DNA from 2 places in the Gordonia sp. HS-NH1 genome. Region 2 is predicted to be linked to the other one. Evidence: predicted binding sites of a transcription regulator. Region 2 holds the regulator's gene; the other holds the start of a gene.
The links. The regulator LexA, encoded in region 2, represses DNA repair genes until DNA is damaged. The targets are predictions, from matches to a motif close to CGAACANNTGTTCG.
Positions count from the first base shown of each region.

Region 1 (7,945 bases), on a different contig from region 2:
AGCACCCGCTCCCCCGACCCGAGCTGCAGCACCATCCATTCCGGCCCGTTGTCGACCCACTCGGCCGCGAGGACCTCGCCGACATCGACTCCCAGCGCGGCTGCGACCTCGGCGACGACCGCGGGCTCGACGGGGCCGGACCGCCGCAACGGCGGCGCCGCGAAGGCCAGGCGTGCACCCGAGCGGCGCAGTCGGACCAGGCCGACGCCGCACTCCTGCACGATGTCCTCCCCGGCCGGGCGGCCGCCCGTCGTCAGCCAGGCATGCGCGGAGCCGAGAGTGGGGTGCCCGGCGAACGGCAACTCCCCGTCCGGGGTGAAGATACGCAGGCGGTAGTCGGCGGCGGCGTCGGTCGGCGGCAGCACGAACGTCGTCTCCGACAGATTGGTCCAGCGGGCGAACGCGGCCATCCGGTCGTCGGGGATGTCGGCGGCGTCGAGCACCACGGCCACCGGGTTACCACCGGTTCCAGTGGCGGAGAACACATCGATCTGGGCGAATCGTCGGGTCATCGGTTCATCGTCTCACTCCCAGTTGTTGCCCGGTCAAAGGGTTTTCGGGTCGCCCACCCCGACCCGGGCGGACACCGCCCGACACGACGGGTACACGCGCGCGGACGTGGTCGAGGGAAAACGGTCCGCCCGGCCACGCAAATCGCGCCGGAGTCGTCCGGGACGGGTAGCGTGGCGAAGCGTGTTGGGATTGCCAGATTCGATCACCGTCGCACTGTTCGACCTCGACGGAGTTCTCACCGAGACCGCGGTGCTACACCGCAAGGCATGGAAGAAGGCGTTCGACGCCTTTCTCGCCGCGCGCCTGGGCGGCGCGGACCATGCCGACTTCGTCGAGTTCACCGACCAGGACTACCTCGCCTACGTCGACGGGCGTCCCCGCGAGGACGGCGTCCGGGCCTTCCTCGCCTCCCGAGGGATCGACGACGTCGACCCGCAGACCGTGACCGGGATCGGGAACGGGAAGAACGACATGTTCCTGGTCAGCCTGGCCGAGGACGGTGGGCAGGCGTATCCGGGTTCGGTGCGATACCTCGAGGCGGCGCGAGATGCCGGCCTCCGGATCGCGGTGGTGACCTCCTCGAAGAACGGAGCAGCAGTGCTGGATGCAGCGGATCTGTCGAAATTCGTCGAGGTCCGGGTGGACGGGCTCGACATCGTGGCGAAGGGCCTGAAGGGCAAGCCCGCTCCCGACTCGTTCCTCCTGGGCGCCGAGCAGATGGGCGTCGAACCCGCTGCGGCGGCGGTCTTCGAAGACGCCATCTCCGGCATCCAGGCCGGCAGCGCGGGAGCATTCGGCTACGTCGTGGGCGTCGACCGCGTCGGTGGTGTGCAGGCCGAGGCCATGCGCGCGGCCGGTGCCGACGTCGTCGTGACCGATCTCGTCGAATTGCTGCCCGCATGACCGCCGAGCACGGCCACGACTTCGGCTTCGAGATCCATCCGTGGCAGCTGAAATGGCGCGGCGGGGTCGATCTGGACATGCTCGGCCGAACCGAGACACTGTTCGCACTGTCCAACGGGCACATCGGTTTACGCGGGTCGTTCGAGGAAGGCGAGCCCGTCGACCATCCCGGCACCTACCTGAACGGCTTCTACGAGCTGCGCGGCCTGCCCTACGCGGAGAGCGGCTACGGCTATCCCGAGTCCGGACAGACCGTCGTCAACGTCACCGACGGCAAGATCATCCGGTTGCTGGTCGAGGACGAGCCGATGGACCTCCGGTACGGGCGTACCGAGGAGCACGAGCGGACGCTGGACTTCCGGACCGGCACCCTCCGTCGTCACACGGTGTGGACCTCACCCACCGGCCGCAAGGTCCGGATCAAGTCCGAGCGTCTCGTGTCCTTCACCAAGCGCACGATCGCGGCGATCCGCTACGAGGTCGAGCCGGTCGACGAGGACATGAAACTCGTTCTGCAGTCCGATCTCCTGGCCAACGAGCCGGTGCCGGCACCGGGCAACGACCCGCGCCTGGCGGCCGCGCTGGACGCCCCGCTGGTCTCCGACCTCGCCACCTGCCGCAACTACTGGGGCATGCTGGTCCACCACACCAAGAAGTCCGGCCTACACATCGCGGCCGGGATGGACCACGAGATCTACTTCCCCGACAAGGCCGACACCTTCATCCGCGCCGACGGTGACCTGGCCCGACTCACCATCGCGGCCAACGTGCCGAAGGGCAAGAGCCTGACCCTCACCAAGTACATGGGGTACGGCTGGTCGGCCCGACGCTCGGTGCCGGCGCTGCGCGCCCAGGTCGACGCGGCGCTCGCGATGGCGATGGAGACCGGCTGGGATTCGCTCAAGGCCGACCAGGTCCGCTACCTCGAGGACTTCTGGCGCGACGCCGACGTCGAACTCGACGGCGATCCGGAGTTGCAGCAGGCGGTCCGGTTCGCGCTGTTCCACGTGCTGCAGGCCGGCGCGCGCGGTCAGTCCCGCGCCATCCCGGCCAAGGGGCTCACCGGCCCCGGCTACGACGGTCACACCTTCTGGGACACCGAGAGTTTCATCCTCCCGATGCTCACCTACACGGTCCCCGCCGCCGCCGGCGAGGAACTGCGATGGCGCCACTCCACCATGGACAAGGCGAAATCCCGCGCCGCCGAACTCGGTCAGCGCGGGGCGATGTTCCCGTGGCGGTCGATCAACGGCGACGAGTGTTCGGGCTACTGGCCCGCGGGCACCGCAGGCGTGCACGTGTCCGCCGACATCGCCAACGCCACGGCCCGCTACCTCCGGGCGACCAACGACGAACAGTTCGAGACCGAGTGCGGCGTCGAACTCCTCGTCGAGACCGCACGACTGTTCGCCGGCCTCGGGCACCACGACGTGAACGGCAAGTTCCGCATCGACGGCGTGACCGGTCCCGACGAGTACACCGCCGTGGTGAACAACAACACCTTCACCAACCTCGCGGCGCAGCAGAACCTGCGGGACGCCGTGGCGGCCGTACACCGCCGGCCCGACCTCGCCGAACAGTTCGGGGTCACGACCGCCGAAGCGGCGCACTGGGAAGCGTGTGCCGACGACATGACGATCCCCTACGACGACGCCCTCGGCGTCCACCAGCAGTGTGAGTCGTTCACCCTGCTGGGCGCCTGGGACTTCGAGTCGTCGGTCGGACGCTATCCGCTCCTGCTGAACTACCCGTATTACGACCTCTACCGCAAGCAGGTGGTCAAGCAGGCCGACCTGGTGTTCGCGACCTACCTGTTCGGCGATGCGTTCACCGCCGAGCAGAAGCTGCGCAACTTCGACTACTACTACCCGTTGACCGTCCGCGACTCGTCGCTGTCGGCGTGCTGTGAGGCGGTCACCGCCGCCGAGGTCGGCTACCCCGACCTCGCCTACGATCTGCTCGCCGAGTCGGTGTTCACCGATCTGCACGACCTGCACAACAACGTCAGCAGCGGCCTGCACATCGCCGCGCTGGCCGGTGCCTGGACCGACTGCGTCGCGGGCTTCGGCGGCATGCGCGACTTCGGCGGGAACATCACGTTCGCGCCCCGGCTCCCCCGGCGGCTGACGTACATGTCGTTCCGCATGATCATCCGCGACTCGAAGATCGTGGTGGCCGTCGACAAGGACAACGCGACGTACCGGCTGCTGTCGGGTCCGCCGATCGACCTGGCCCATCACGGCGAGAAGTTCACGCTCGAGTCGGCCCCGGTGACCATGCACATCCCGGAGCTGGAGTATCGCGAGCCGCCGAAGGCGCCACCGGGATGCGAACCCTACCGACGGGAGATCTAGGGCCCGGCCCGACGGTCGGGGTCCGCGCACTTGACGTTGTCACTGTGTCAAGGGGTGTGATCGACGGCGAAGGAGGTGGTCGACGATGACCGACCAGACTATTCGACCGTTCGATCCCGCGCTCGTGGCCGCACTCGCGGCCGGTGACGCGTCGACGAGGCTCCGTGCCGCGATGGCCGCGGGCACCAACCCGCATCCCGGGTACGTCGACGATCTCATCCGACGCTGCGCCGTCGAACCGGACTTCTTCGTGCGGGACATGCTGACCTGGGCCCTGACGCGCCTACCGGCCGACCTCACGGTGCCCGTCCTCCTCCCCCAGCTGGAGTCGGCGTCACCCCAGGCCCGGGCGCAGGCCCTGCACACCCTGTCGAAGATCGGCGACCGGTCGGCATGGACGTCGATCTCCCCCACGCTCCTGCACGACGCCGACGACGAGGTGGCGCGCACCGCCTGGCGGGCCGCCGCCGTCCTGGTCCCGGCCGGCCGCGAGGCCTGGCTCGCGAACGAACTGGCCGGCGAACTCGGCCGCGGGAGCACCGACGTCCGGCGGAGTCTCAGCCGTGCCCTCGCCGGACTCGGCGACTCCGCGGCTGGGCCGCTCGCCACCGCGAAGAAGCGCGGTGATCGCGAGGTGCGGGCGCACGTGGCCGCGACCGAGCGACTGATCGACGATCCGGAAAGCGACTTCGAGGCCACCTTGGAGTTCGCCTCGCGCTTGAACGGTGATGCCTCCGAAAGGGATTCGTCCGACGGCGATTCGTCCGAGCAGCATTCGTCCGGCGCCGAGTCGGTCGACGGGGCGTGACGGTGCTGATCGGCGAGGTGGCGCAGCAGACCGGCTTGAGCAGCCGGATGCTGCGCCACTACGACTCACTCGGACTCGTACGGCCCACCGGGCGGACGTCGGGCGGCTACCGGGAGTACGCCGCGGCGGATCTCGAGCGGCTCATGCACGTCGAGAGTCTCCGATCGCTCGGACTCTCGCTGCGCGAGGTCGGTCGCGCGCTCGACGATCCGGACTTCGAACCCGGTTCGCTGATGGACCGGCTCATCGACGACACCCGCGCGCGGATCGCCGCGGACACGCGGCTCCTGGAGCGGCTGCAGCGCGTCGCGGTGACGGGTCCCACCGAGTGGACGTCGGTACTCGACGTGATCGGTCTGCTCCGTGCGGTCCAGTCCGAACACGCGGCCCTTCGCCAGCGGGCCGCGCTGCTCGCCGGCGAGGTGGGCGTGTCCGGGGAGTCGCTGGCCGACGCGCTGCTGGCCGAGAACGATCCCAACGTCGCCGGTGCGCTCCGGTGGGCGCTCGCGCAGAGACCGGGCGGAGTCGGGCGACTCTCCGACGGCGCCGCCGACCCCGATCCGATGATCCGGCGTCGCGCGGTCACCGCGCTGGCGGCACTCGCGGAGAACGATCAGGTCGACGCGGTGTTGCACAGCCTGCTCGACGATCCCGACACCGTGGTCCGGCGCGTGGCCGCCCTGACGCTCGGGCGGCGCGGCATCGACGCGGCGGTCGACGGACTCGTCGAGCTCATCGCCGCCGGCGACCGCGATGTCGAGGCCGCCGAGATCCTCGCCGGCCACGAAGCCCACCGCGAGCGGATCGTCGACCTGCTCGTCGACCGCCTGGGGGCCGACCCGGATGCGGCCGTGCGATCCCGACTGGTGCAGGCGCTGGCCGAGATACCCGGTACCGCAGCGACTTCGGCGCTGCAAGCGTTCATCGGTGACGCCGACAGCATGGTGGCGCGAACAGCGATCGTGATCCTGGATCAGCGGCCCGGGGACTGATCGACTTCTCTGAATCCGTTGTGGCAGAGCCACTATGGCGCGGTCCGCCGATCCGGAACAACGCCCAGCAATGCGGTGATGTCGCCGTCGATTCTCACTCGACGTGAAACGTTGGGACTCATGAGACTTCTGTTCACCTCGGTTCACTGCAGTTCACTGGCGGTACTGCTGCTCACTGAGGGTGCACAAGTTAATTGCATTGCCGCGTAATTTAATTGGGCACTATTGGTTGTGGAAATCGCTCGCCTTCGAACAAATTGTCGACTACCTTGGTGGCATGCCCTCGCTCCCCCAGATGCGCGACGTCGTCATCGCACTCGGACCACCGATCGACCCGACCGGTCGGGGCATTCTCGACCGACTGGACGAGCTCCGGTTCCTGTACAACGCGGTAGGCCATCAGATCGCCGTGCACGCAGCAGCTTTCGATGCGACCGGCGCGGCCGACAAGGTGGGGTCGACCACGCGCGGGGTGCTGATCGAGATGGGTTTCGCGCCGGCGGTCGCTCACCGCAGCGTGCGAATCGGGGCGGGCATCGACTCATTGCCGAAGCTCGGCGCATGCGCCGCTGACGGGTATCTGGCGACCGAATGCGTCGACGCCGTTGTCCGTGGCATGACCATCATCGAGAAACGAACCCCGACAGATTTTTCCGACGACGATCGAGAGCGCTACGAGTCCGAACTACTGGCGCAGGCATTCTCGGGTGCCACCCCCACCGAGGTCGCCGACCACGCACGCACCATCTCCCACCGCATCCAGGTCACCGCCGACGACGCCATCCCCGCTGCCGAGGACTCCTCCCTGAACGCGGTGAACTCGCACATCACCGACGACGGTCGCGTGGAGATCAAGGCCGACGTCACAGCTGTGATCGGTGAGAAGTTCCTGTCCATGATCGACGAGCGATCCTGCCCGCGACCAGAGCCCGACGGCAGTGAGGATCGGCGTACGCGCGAACAACGGTGGGCGGACGGCTTCGAATTGTTGCTGGATCAGGCGGCGATCGGCGCGACCCTCGACACCAGCGGCACACCCAGAACCCAACTACTGGTCACGATCCCGGCCGATGCGAAGGAGCCGGCGAGACTGCCCTGGGTCGGTTCGGTGTCACAGGCCACCGCGAGACGACTCTCGTGCGACGCCATCGTGGGCGAGATCGTGCTGGACCGAGAAGGAGTGCCGTTACAGATGGGGACCAGCAGACGACTCTTCCCGTCTCACTTACGAAGGGCCATCACGGTCCGCGACCTGTGCTGCATCAAATGCGGTGCACCCGCGGCACATACGGAGGTGCATCACATCGTGCCGTGGGTGGACGGCGGCCCCACCGACCTCGACAACGGATGCCTGCTCTGCCAACGCTGTCACACCCAGGTACATCACCACGGTTGGGAAGTGATCATGGGCCACGACCGCCACCCCTGGCTGATCCCTCCTGCAGACATCGACCCCGACCGCCGGCCACGGCCCGCCTACAACCGACGCACCATGCGGCTCGACGACGTGCTTGTGTAGGTCGCTCAAGTCCGAGCTGTCGGACTCGCATTTCGAGTGAGACGACGACGTACCCGTACGTAGAACCCGGCGACCCGATCGTCACAACAGTTCTTTGACAACTCCACAGTGTGAGAGCCCGGCGCGGTATCCGGCGACGCACCCGGCTGCAGGATCGGACGCAGCACCGGTCCGAGGTCGGTCAGCGCGCCGGTCCCCTACCTGTACGCGCGGTGCCGACCCGGGCGCGTCGTCCGCAGCCTTCAACAGACTGTGCGCACCCGCAAGATCGACCAGGGCCGGTCAGGAATCGTGCGGACCGCAATTGGGTGTCGTCTCCACCGATCGGTAGTCTGTTGGGCACTATGGCACCCGATCTGACCAGCCCTGATCCGTCCGGTACCTCCCACGGCGGCGGACGCCCGTACTACATCACCACCGCGATCGCCTACCCCAACGGCGCTCCGCACATCGGGCACGCCTACGAGTACATCTCGGCCGACGCCCTGGCACGGTTCAAGCGACTCGACGGCTTCGACGTCCGGTTCCTGACCGGCACCGACGTCCACGGGCAGAAGATGCAGCAGACCGCGAACGCCGAGGGCATCCCCACCGCAGAGCTCGCCAACCGGAACTCCGACCGGTTCCAGGCGCTGCAGGAGCGGCTGGGGTCCAGCTTCGATCGCTTCATCCGGACCTCAGACGAGGACCACAAGCGGGCATCGGAAGAGATCTGGCGGCGCATGAGCGACCGCGGCGACATCTACCTCGACAAGTACTCGGGCTGGTACGACGTCCGCGACGAGACCTTCTACAGCGAGGGCGACACCGAGGTCAACGAGGCCGGCGACCGGGTGGCCGCCGACACCGGGCACGT
Region 1 is NZ_LIYC01000008.1:57,313-65,257, forward strand. It holds gene AMD30_RS08210 (PhzF family phenazine biosynthesis protein) at 1-512, opposite strand, end outside; gene AMD30_RS08215 (beta-phosphoglucomutase family hydrolase) at 694-1,416, shown strand; gene AMD30_RS08220 (glycoside hydrolase family 65 protein) at 1,413-3,770, shown strand; gene AMD30_RS08225 (HEAT repeat domain-containing protein) at 3,856-4,578, shown strand; gene AMD30_RS08230 (HEAT repeat domain-containing protein) at 4,581-5,570, shown strand; gene AMD30_RS08235 (HNH endonuclease signature motif containing protein) at 5,848-7,089, shown strand; gene metG (methionine--tRNA ligase) at 7,434-7,945, shown strand, end outside.
Region 1: a site for LexA is predicted at 5,820-5,833, ahead of AMD30_RS08235 (HNH endonuclease signature motif containing protein). Genes of this name have one in related genera too.

Region 2 (7,945 bases):
GCGGCCCCCCGCGACTGACCCCGATCGGCCGGTCGATGTCGCGGATTCCGGTCGATCCCCGGGTCGCCCGGATGCTCATCGCCGGGCACGAGCTCGGCTGCCTCGATCACCTTCTCGTCATCGCCGCCGCGATGTCCCTCCCCGACCCCCGGGAACGGCCTGCCGAACACCGCGAGGCCGCCGACGCCCAGCACCGGCGCTTCGTCGTGCCCCAGTCGGACTTCCTGTCGTACGTGGAGCTGTGGCGATACCTCGGCGAACAGCGTAAAGCGATGTCCAGCAGCGGTTTCCGTCGGATGTGCGAGCGTGAGTACCTGCACTTCCTGCGCATCAGGGAATGGCAGGACCTCCATCGACAGCTGACCGAGATCGTCAAGGACCTCGACTGGTCGGTCGCGGCGACCGAGCTCGACGCCGACGCCGTCCACCGGGCCATCCTGTCCGGGTTGTTGAGCAACATCGCCGCCCGCAACACCGAGGGCCGCGAGTTCACCGGCGCGCGCAACACGACACTGCTCATCTTCCCCGCCTCGTCCCTCGCGAAGAAGCCGCCGGCCTTCATCATGGCCGCCGAGGTCCTGGAGACGTCGCGGCTCTTCGCGCACACCGTCGCCGGTATCGATCCCCTGTGGGCCGAGCGCCTCGCCGGCGACCTGGTCAAACGCACCCACAGCGAGCCGCACTGGTCCGCCCGACGCGGCGCGGCCATGGCCTACGAGCGCGTCACCCTCTACGGGGTCCCCCTCGTCGCCCGTCGGCGCGTCGACTACGGCCCCATCGACCCGGAGGTCTCGCGCGAGTTGTTCATCCGGCACGCCCTGGTCGAGGGTGACTGGCGGACGCAACACGGGTTCTTCGAGCGCAACCGCAATCTCCTCGACGCCGCCACCGATGTCGAGAACCGCACGCGCACCCGCGGTCTCGTGATCACCGAGGATCAGCTCTTCGAGTTCTACGACCGGCGCCTACCGCCCGACATCACCTCCGCACGTCACTTCGACACCTGGTGGAAGAAGGCCCGGCGCGCCGAGCCCGATCTGCTCGACCTGCGTCCCGAAGACGTCACGGGTGGCACCGAGGTGGCTCCGACGGACTACCCCGGCGCATGGCAGCAGGGCGACACACGACTCGAACTGCGGTACCGGTTCGAGCCCGGCGCACCCGACGACGGGGTCACGGTCGTCATCCCACAGGCACTGCTCCCCCACATCCGCCCGGTCGGCTTCGACTGGTCGGTCCCCGGGATGCGTACCGAACTGGCCACCGCGCTGGTCAAGACCCTGCCGAAACAGCTGCGCAAGAGCATGTCCCCCGCCCAACGGTTCGCCGAGGCGGCCCTCGGCCGGCTCACCCCGCGCAAGGAACCGCTGACCGCGGGGCTCGCTCGCGAACTCTCCGCGATCACCGGGATGACGGTCACCGCAGCCGATTTCGACACCGACCGGGTACCGGCACACCTTCGGATGCATTTCGCGGTCGCCGACGGATCCGGACAGATCATCGCCCGGGCCGACTCGTTGTCCGAGCTACAGCAGACCCGGACGCCGGCGGCACCGAGAACGGTGTCACGCACGCTGTACCGGAACTGGACCGCCGACGGGATCGGCACGCTCGCCGACCAGAAGACGGTCGACGTCGCCGGACAACGGCTGACCAGGTACCCGACGATCGACGCGGTGTCCGACGAGAAGGGACGCACGCGAGGCGTCTTCGCCGTCGACGCTGCGACTCCCGAGACCCGCGACCGGCTGCTGCGTCGCGGCATCGTCGCCCTCCTCGATCTGGCGATACCACCGCTGCACAAGCGAATCGCGGGATCCCTGGGCCCGGCGGCCCGACTCGCCCTGAGCCAGAGCCCGTATGCGGACACCGAGGCGCTGCTCGCCGACTGCACACGACGGGCCATCCGGGACACCGTCGCCGGCGTCGACGACGCCGAGCTGACGGCTCTTCGCTCACCACAGGCATTTTCGGGCTTCCTGGAGCGTATCCGGCCACGGATCACCGAGGCCGCACCGGACTACTTCTCGCTCGCCGTCGCGGCGCTCGAACGAATGGCGCCGGTCCGGGCGGCGATCGACCGGCACGCCGGTTCGCTGGCCGCCGACGACGTCGCCGAGCAGATCGACCACCTCGTGTTCGACGGATTCGTCGCAGCCACCGCCCGACGGCACCTGGAGAACCTGCCGCGCTACCTCGAAGGTGCGCAGGCACGTCTGGAGGCGCTGCCCGGGTCGGCATCGCGCGACCAGGCCGGTGTGGCGGTCATCGATCGAGTAGTCGAACGGTGGGCCCAACGACTCGAACAGGTGCCGGAACACCGACGGGCGATCGTCGACGACGAAGCGCAGTGGCTTGTCGAGGAACTACGCGTGGGATTGTTCGCCCAGCGTCTCGGTACCGCGTTTCCCGTCTCGGAGAAACGGGTCCTACGAGCTCTGGACCGGCTCGGCTGAGACGGTGTCGGCCCGCCCGCCGGACGCCGACTTCAGGTCGTCGATCTCGCGCTGGAAATCCTCCACCGAGTCGAACGACCGGTACACCGAGGCGAACCGCAGGTACGCCACTTCGTCGAGATCGCGGAGCGGACCCAGGATCGCCAGACCGACCTCGTTGCTGGGGATCTCGGCCGATCCGCTGGCGCGCACGGTGTCCTCCACCTGCTGGGCGAGCTGGGCGAGTGCGTCCTCGGCGACGTGTCGGCCCTGACAGGCGCGTCGGACACCGCGCATCACCTTCTCGCGACTGAACGGCTCGGTCACACCGTTGCGTTTGACCACGGCGAGCACGGCGCTCTCCACGGTCGAGAAACGGCGGCCGCACTCCACGCACGAGCGGCGGCGTCGGATGGCCTGCCCTTCGTCTGCGACACGCGAGTCGATGACCTTGGTGTCGTCGTTCTTGCAGAAGGGGCAGCGCATCGTGTCCTCACGCAGGTCGCGGGACGCTGGAACGCACCGAATCCGTGCGCCCCGCCGCTTCTCGGCCGGCCCCTGTGACATCGAGGATACCGCCCGGCCTCAGCGGTACCGGGGGGTGAGCAGGGGCTGGCCCACCTGCAGCGCACTCGTGGGCAGATCGTTCATCGCGACGATCTCGTCGATCACGATCTCGCGCGGCATCTCCGGCGCCACCCGGCCGGCGATCGTGCTCAGGGAGTCCCCCGCGCGCACGTGGACGACCTCCGCACTCACGGCGGCAGGGGTCATCGAGTCCGAGTAGTTCTGGCCGACGACGCCGAACACCCACACGACGAACGCCAGCCCGACGCCGGCGAGGACCGCCACCGCGGTGCGGCGACGGCGACGGAACACCGCGGCATCCGGCGCGAGAGGGCCCCGGCCCCTGGACCCCACCGCCGAGCCGCAGCTCGTGGCGCCGACACGCGGGGTCAGCGGTGACCCGCCCGCCGGACGGTTGCCTGCCGGCCGGTTGTCGACCGGGCGGCGACCGTCGGACAGCGGGGCACGGGTCCGGACGCGATCGGCGCGATCGGTACGCGCCCGAACGGTGTCGGGACGGTCGGTACGGACGGGAGCGACGAGAGTGTCGGTGCGCATGGTGCCCTCCGAGTGTTCGGTGCGAGATCCTCTGGGTGAGATCTTCTGGTGTGGTGTGTGGTGCTGTCGGTGTTCGAACTTCGATCAGGTGTTCGATGCACTGATGTTCGAATTTGTAGCACGGCGCACCGACAAAGTCTCGCGACACATCGAACAAATGTTTGAGGTGAGGGTCGCACTCCGCTAGGCTCGGACCCGGCTGAACATCCCCACCGGACATCCCACGGGCCATCTACCTGCACGTTCCGAAGACGAGAGGAACTGAACATGAGTGACACCGGCGACAGGCGCGGCCGAGCGCGGGGAGTCGACGACGAGGCCCCGATCGACGTCGCCGCCGCCGAGGCCTCACTCACCCCGCGACAGCTCGGGGTCCTGGAGGTGATCCGCCGCTCGGTTCGCGAGCGCGGTTATCCGCCCAGCATCCGCGAGATCGGCGACGAGGTCGGGCTCGCCTCGACATCGTCGGTCGCCCACCAGCTGCGAACGCTGGAACGCAAGGGCCTGCTCAAGCGAGATGCGAACCGGCCCCGCGCGGTCAACATCGCCCCGAGCGAGCCGCCGTCGCCGGAGACCCCCTCGGCCGGTCAACTACCCGAGCCGACCTTCGTGCCGGTCCTCGGTCGTATCGCGGCCGGTGGTCCGATCCTGGCCGAGGAGGCGGTCGAGGACGTGTTCCCGCTTCCTCGCGAGCTGGTCGGCGAGGGCTCGCTGTTCCTGCTGCGCGTCGTGGGCGAATCGATGATCGACGCGGCCATCTGTGACGGCGACTGGGTGGTGGTCCGGCAGCAGAACGTCGCCGACAACGGCGACATCGTCGCGGCGATGATCGACGGCGAGGCCACGGTGAAGACCTTCAAGCGTCAGGGCGCCAACGTGTGGCTGATGCCGCACAACGAACTGTTCGATCCCATCCCGGGCAACGACGCCGTGATCCTCGGCAAGGTCGTCACCGTGATGCGGCGAATCTGACCTCTCCGCCGACCGAACGGTCGAGCACTGCCGCGGCCGCTTCGCGCGCCGCGGCAGGATCGGACGTGGCCAGCGCGGCGTCGGCGGCAGCACGGCAGTCCTGTGTGGTCACCGCACCGAGCCTGGCCCCCACCGCGGCGGCCGCGGCGGGCGCACTGGACAGCGAGGTCACCCCGAGACCCACGAGGACGCAGGCGAGATTCGGATCGGCGGCCGCCTCACCGCAGACCCCGACCGGCTTTCCCTGTCGGACACCCGCGGCGGCAACACCCGCGATCAGGCTGAGCACGGCGGGTTGCCACGGGTCGGTCAGCCCGGCGAGATCGGCCGACATCCGATCGGCCGCCATCGTGTACTGCGTCAGATCGTTGGTACCGATGGACACGAAGTCCACCTCCGCGAGCACGGCCTCGGCGAGGATCGCCGCCGCGGGCACCTCGATCATGACCCCCGCGACCAGACCCCGACCCCGGACCTCCGCGGCGAACACCCGCGCCTCCGCCGGCGAGGCGATCATCGGCGCCATGACCCACGGCGCGACCTTCGAGCCGACGGCGGCCAGCGCGATCGCGTCGAGCTGATGTGCGCGGATCTCGGGATGCGCCAGGGCGATTCGATCCCCACGGACCCCCAGCGCCGGATTGGACTCGTCGGGATGCGTCACGAAGCGGAGCGGTTTGTCCGAGCCGGCGTCGAGGGTGCGTATCACCACCTTCCGCCCGTCGAAAGCACCGAGGACCTCACGGTAGATCCCGGCCTGCTCGTCCACCGACGGTTCGTCTGCGCGTTCGAGGAAGGCGAGTTCGGTGCGGAAGAGTCCGACACCCTCGACGGGGTGTCCGGCCGCGGCCCGTGCCGACGATCCGTCGGCGACATTGGCGAGCACTGACACACCCACGCCGTCGGCGGTGCGCCCCGGACCCGTCCAGCCGGCGACGACCTCGGCGCGTCGCCGGTCCTCCTCGACGCGTGCCCGGGCCGTGTCCGCATCGGGCTCGACCTCGATGCGACCGGTTGTTCCGTCGACGAGAACGGTTGTGCCGGGCTCGATCTCGGCCAGATCAGTGACCGCGACGACGCATGGGATCCCCAGCTGCCGCGCGATGATCGCGGTGTGACTGGTGGGGCCGCCCAATCGGGTGACGAGCGCGATCGTGCTCGCCGGGTCGAGGCCGGCGGTGTCGGCGGGCGCAAGATCGTCGGCGAGCAGCACCGACGGCACCTGCGGTGTCGGCACACCCGGCTCGGGCAGGCCGAGCAGTTCGGCGAGCACGCGGTCGCGGACGTCGTTGAGATCGGTGACCCGCTCGGCCATCAGCCCGCCGAGTTTGGTGAACACCGCCGCGAACTGCTCGGTGGCCGCGACGGCCGCGGCTTCGGCGGAGGCGCCCTTGGTGATGAGCGCCGTCGCGGAACCGATCCATCCCCGGTCCTCGGCCAGCCCCGCGGTCGCCGCGAGCACCTCCGCGGCCACCCCGGTGTTCTGGGAGGCGCGCGTGCGCAGTCGCGCAGCGACGGCCCCGGCAGCCGAGGCGAAGCGCGTCACCTCGTCGGCGCGGCGCTCCTCGGGGATCTCCACGCCGACGCCGAGCGTCTCCGGCGAGTGATCGGGCCGCTCGCCCGGCCACAGCGCCGGACCGTGCGCCAGTCCGCCGACCACCGGGGTCCCTGTCAGGATCTGCGCCATCGTCTTGCCTCTCACTCGACTATCGATGTGACCACCGTTACAAAAAGTGCTTGACTTGTCAACACAAACAGGCGTAAACACAATTACTACAACATCCAATCCCACACGCCTCAACAAGCGGGGTGGCTGGAACCTTCAGATCGGAGCGATGTGTACGCCGAGGAGAGACAACAGGCGATCGTCGACGAGGTGCGCGTCGCGGGGCGGGCATCCGTGGCCGCGCTCGCCGAGAAATTCGACGTCACCAGCGAGACCGTCCGTCGAGACCTCGCCGTTCTGGAGCGTGCCGGGCATTTGCAGCGTGTCCACGGAGGTGCCGTCCGCGCCGAGGTCATGCGGGCTCTGGGCGAACTCGGGATCGACGAGCGCGAGTCGAGCCAGATCGAACAGAAGACCGCGATCGGCCGCGCGGCGATCCGCTTCCTGCCGCCGGACGGCGGTTCCGTGCTCTTCGACGCCGGCACCACGACCTACCGCGCCGCCGAGGCCACCGCGCCGGATCGGAGACTCACCCTGTTCACCAACAGCCTGCCCATCGCCGGTCTGCTGGCCGGCACCCATCCCGACGGCCTCCATGCTCTCGGCGGACGCGTCCGCGGTCTCACCCAGGCCACCGTGGGCGTCGAGACGGTGGACGCACTCCGCCGGTTGCGCGTCACCACCGCGTTCCTCGGCACCAACGGTCTGAGCGAGTCCCACGGGTTGTCGACCCCCGACCCCGACGAGGCGGCGGTGAAGGCGGCGATGGTGGCGGCCGCACAACGCGTCGTGGTGCTCGCCGACAGCTCGAAGATGGACCGCGAAGATCTGTCCTCGTTCGCCGGGCTCGACGACGTCGACGTCCTCATCACCGACTCCGGGATCGACCCGGCCTTCTCGGCGGCCCTGTCCGCGCGCGGCGTCGAGGTGGTGATCGCATGATCGTGACGGTCACCGCGAACCCGAGCCTCGACCGCACCCTCGAACTCGGCGCACCGCTCGCCCGCGGCGAGGTGCAGCGTGCCGGCGTGGTCCGTACCGAACCCGGCGGCAAAGGTGTCAACGTGTCCCGCGTCGTCGCGGCCGCCGGTCTGTCCACCCGTGCCCTGCTCCCCGCCCGGTCGGGCGATCCGCTGCGCACCGCACTCGACGACCTCGGACTCCCCTACGACGCGGTGCCCGTCGACGGCGAGGTCCGCTCCAACATCACCATCGCCGAGTCGGACGGGACGACCACCAAGATCAACGCGCCGGGCGTCGCCCTGACGACGCAGGATCGCGAAGCACTCGTCGGACTCGTCCGCGCTCACGCCGACTCCGCGCACTGGGTCACCCTCTGCGGCTCGCTGCCGCCCGGCGTTCCCGATGACTGGTACCGCTCGATCGCCGACGACCTCGTCCTCGCCGGATGCCGGGTCGCGGTGGACACCTCCGGCGCTCCGCTCCGTGCCGTCGTCGCCGGTCGCGTCGACCTGATCAAACCCAACGAGGACGAGCTCGCCGAGCTGACCGGCGCCGACCCGGCCATACTCCGAGACGCTCTCTCCCGCAACGATCTCGGACCCGTGGTGGAGGCCGCGACCACGATCGCGGAGGAGATCGGCGGCAACGTCCTGGCAACGCTCGGGTCCGCCGGCGCCGTCCTGGTCACCGCGTCGGGCGCCTGGTCGGCGACGCCTCCGCCGATCGTCCCGCGCAGCACCGTCGGCGCGGGCGACTCCTCGCTCGCCGGTTTCCTCATCGCACA
Region 2 is NZ_LIYC01000002.1:300,154-308,098, forward strand. It holds gene hrpA (ATP-dependent RNA helicase HrpA) at 1-2,456, shown strand, start outside; gene nrdR (transcriptional regulator NrdR) at 2,430-2,921, opposite strand; gene AMD30_RS03205 (LysM peptidoglycan-binding domain-containing protein) at 3,021-3,560, opposite strand; gene lexA (transcriptional repressor LexA) at 3,828-4,532, shown strand; gene AMD30_RS03220 (phosphoenolpyruvate--protein phosphotransferase) at 4,510-6,219, opposite strand; gene AMD30_RS03225 (DeoR/GlpR family DNA-binding transcription regulator) at 6,370-7,140, shown strand; gene pfkB (1-phosphofructokinase) at 7,137-7,945, shown strand, end outside.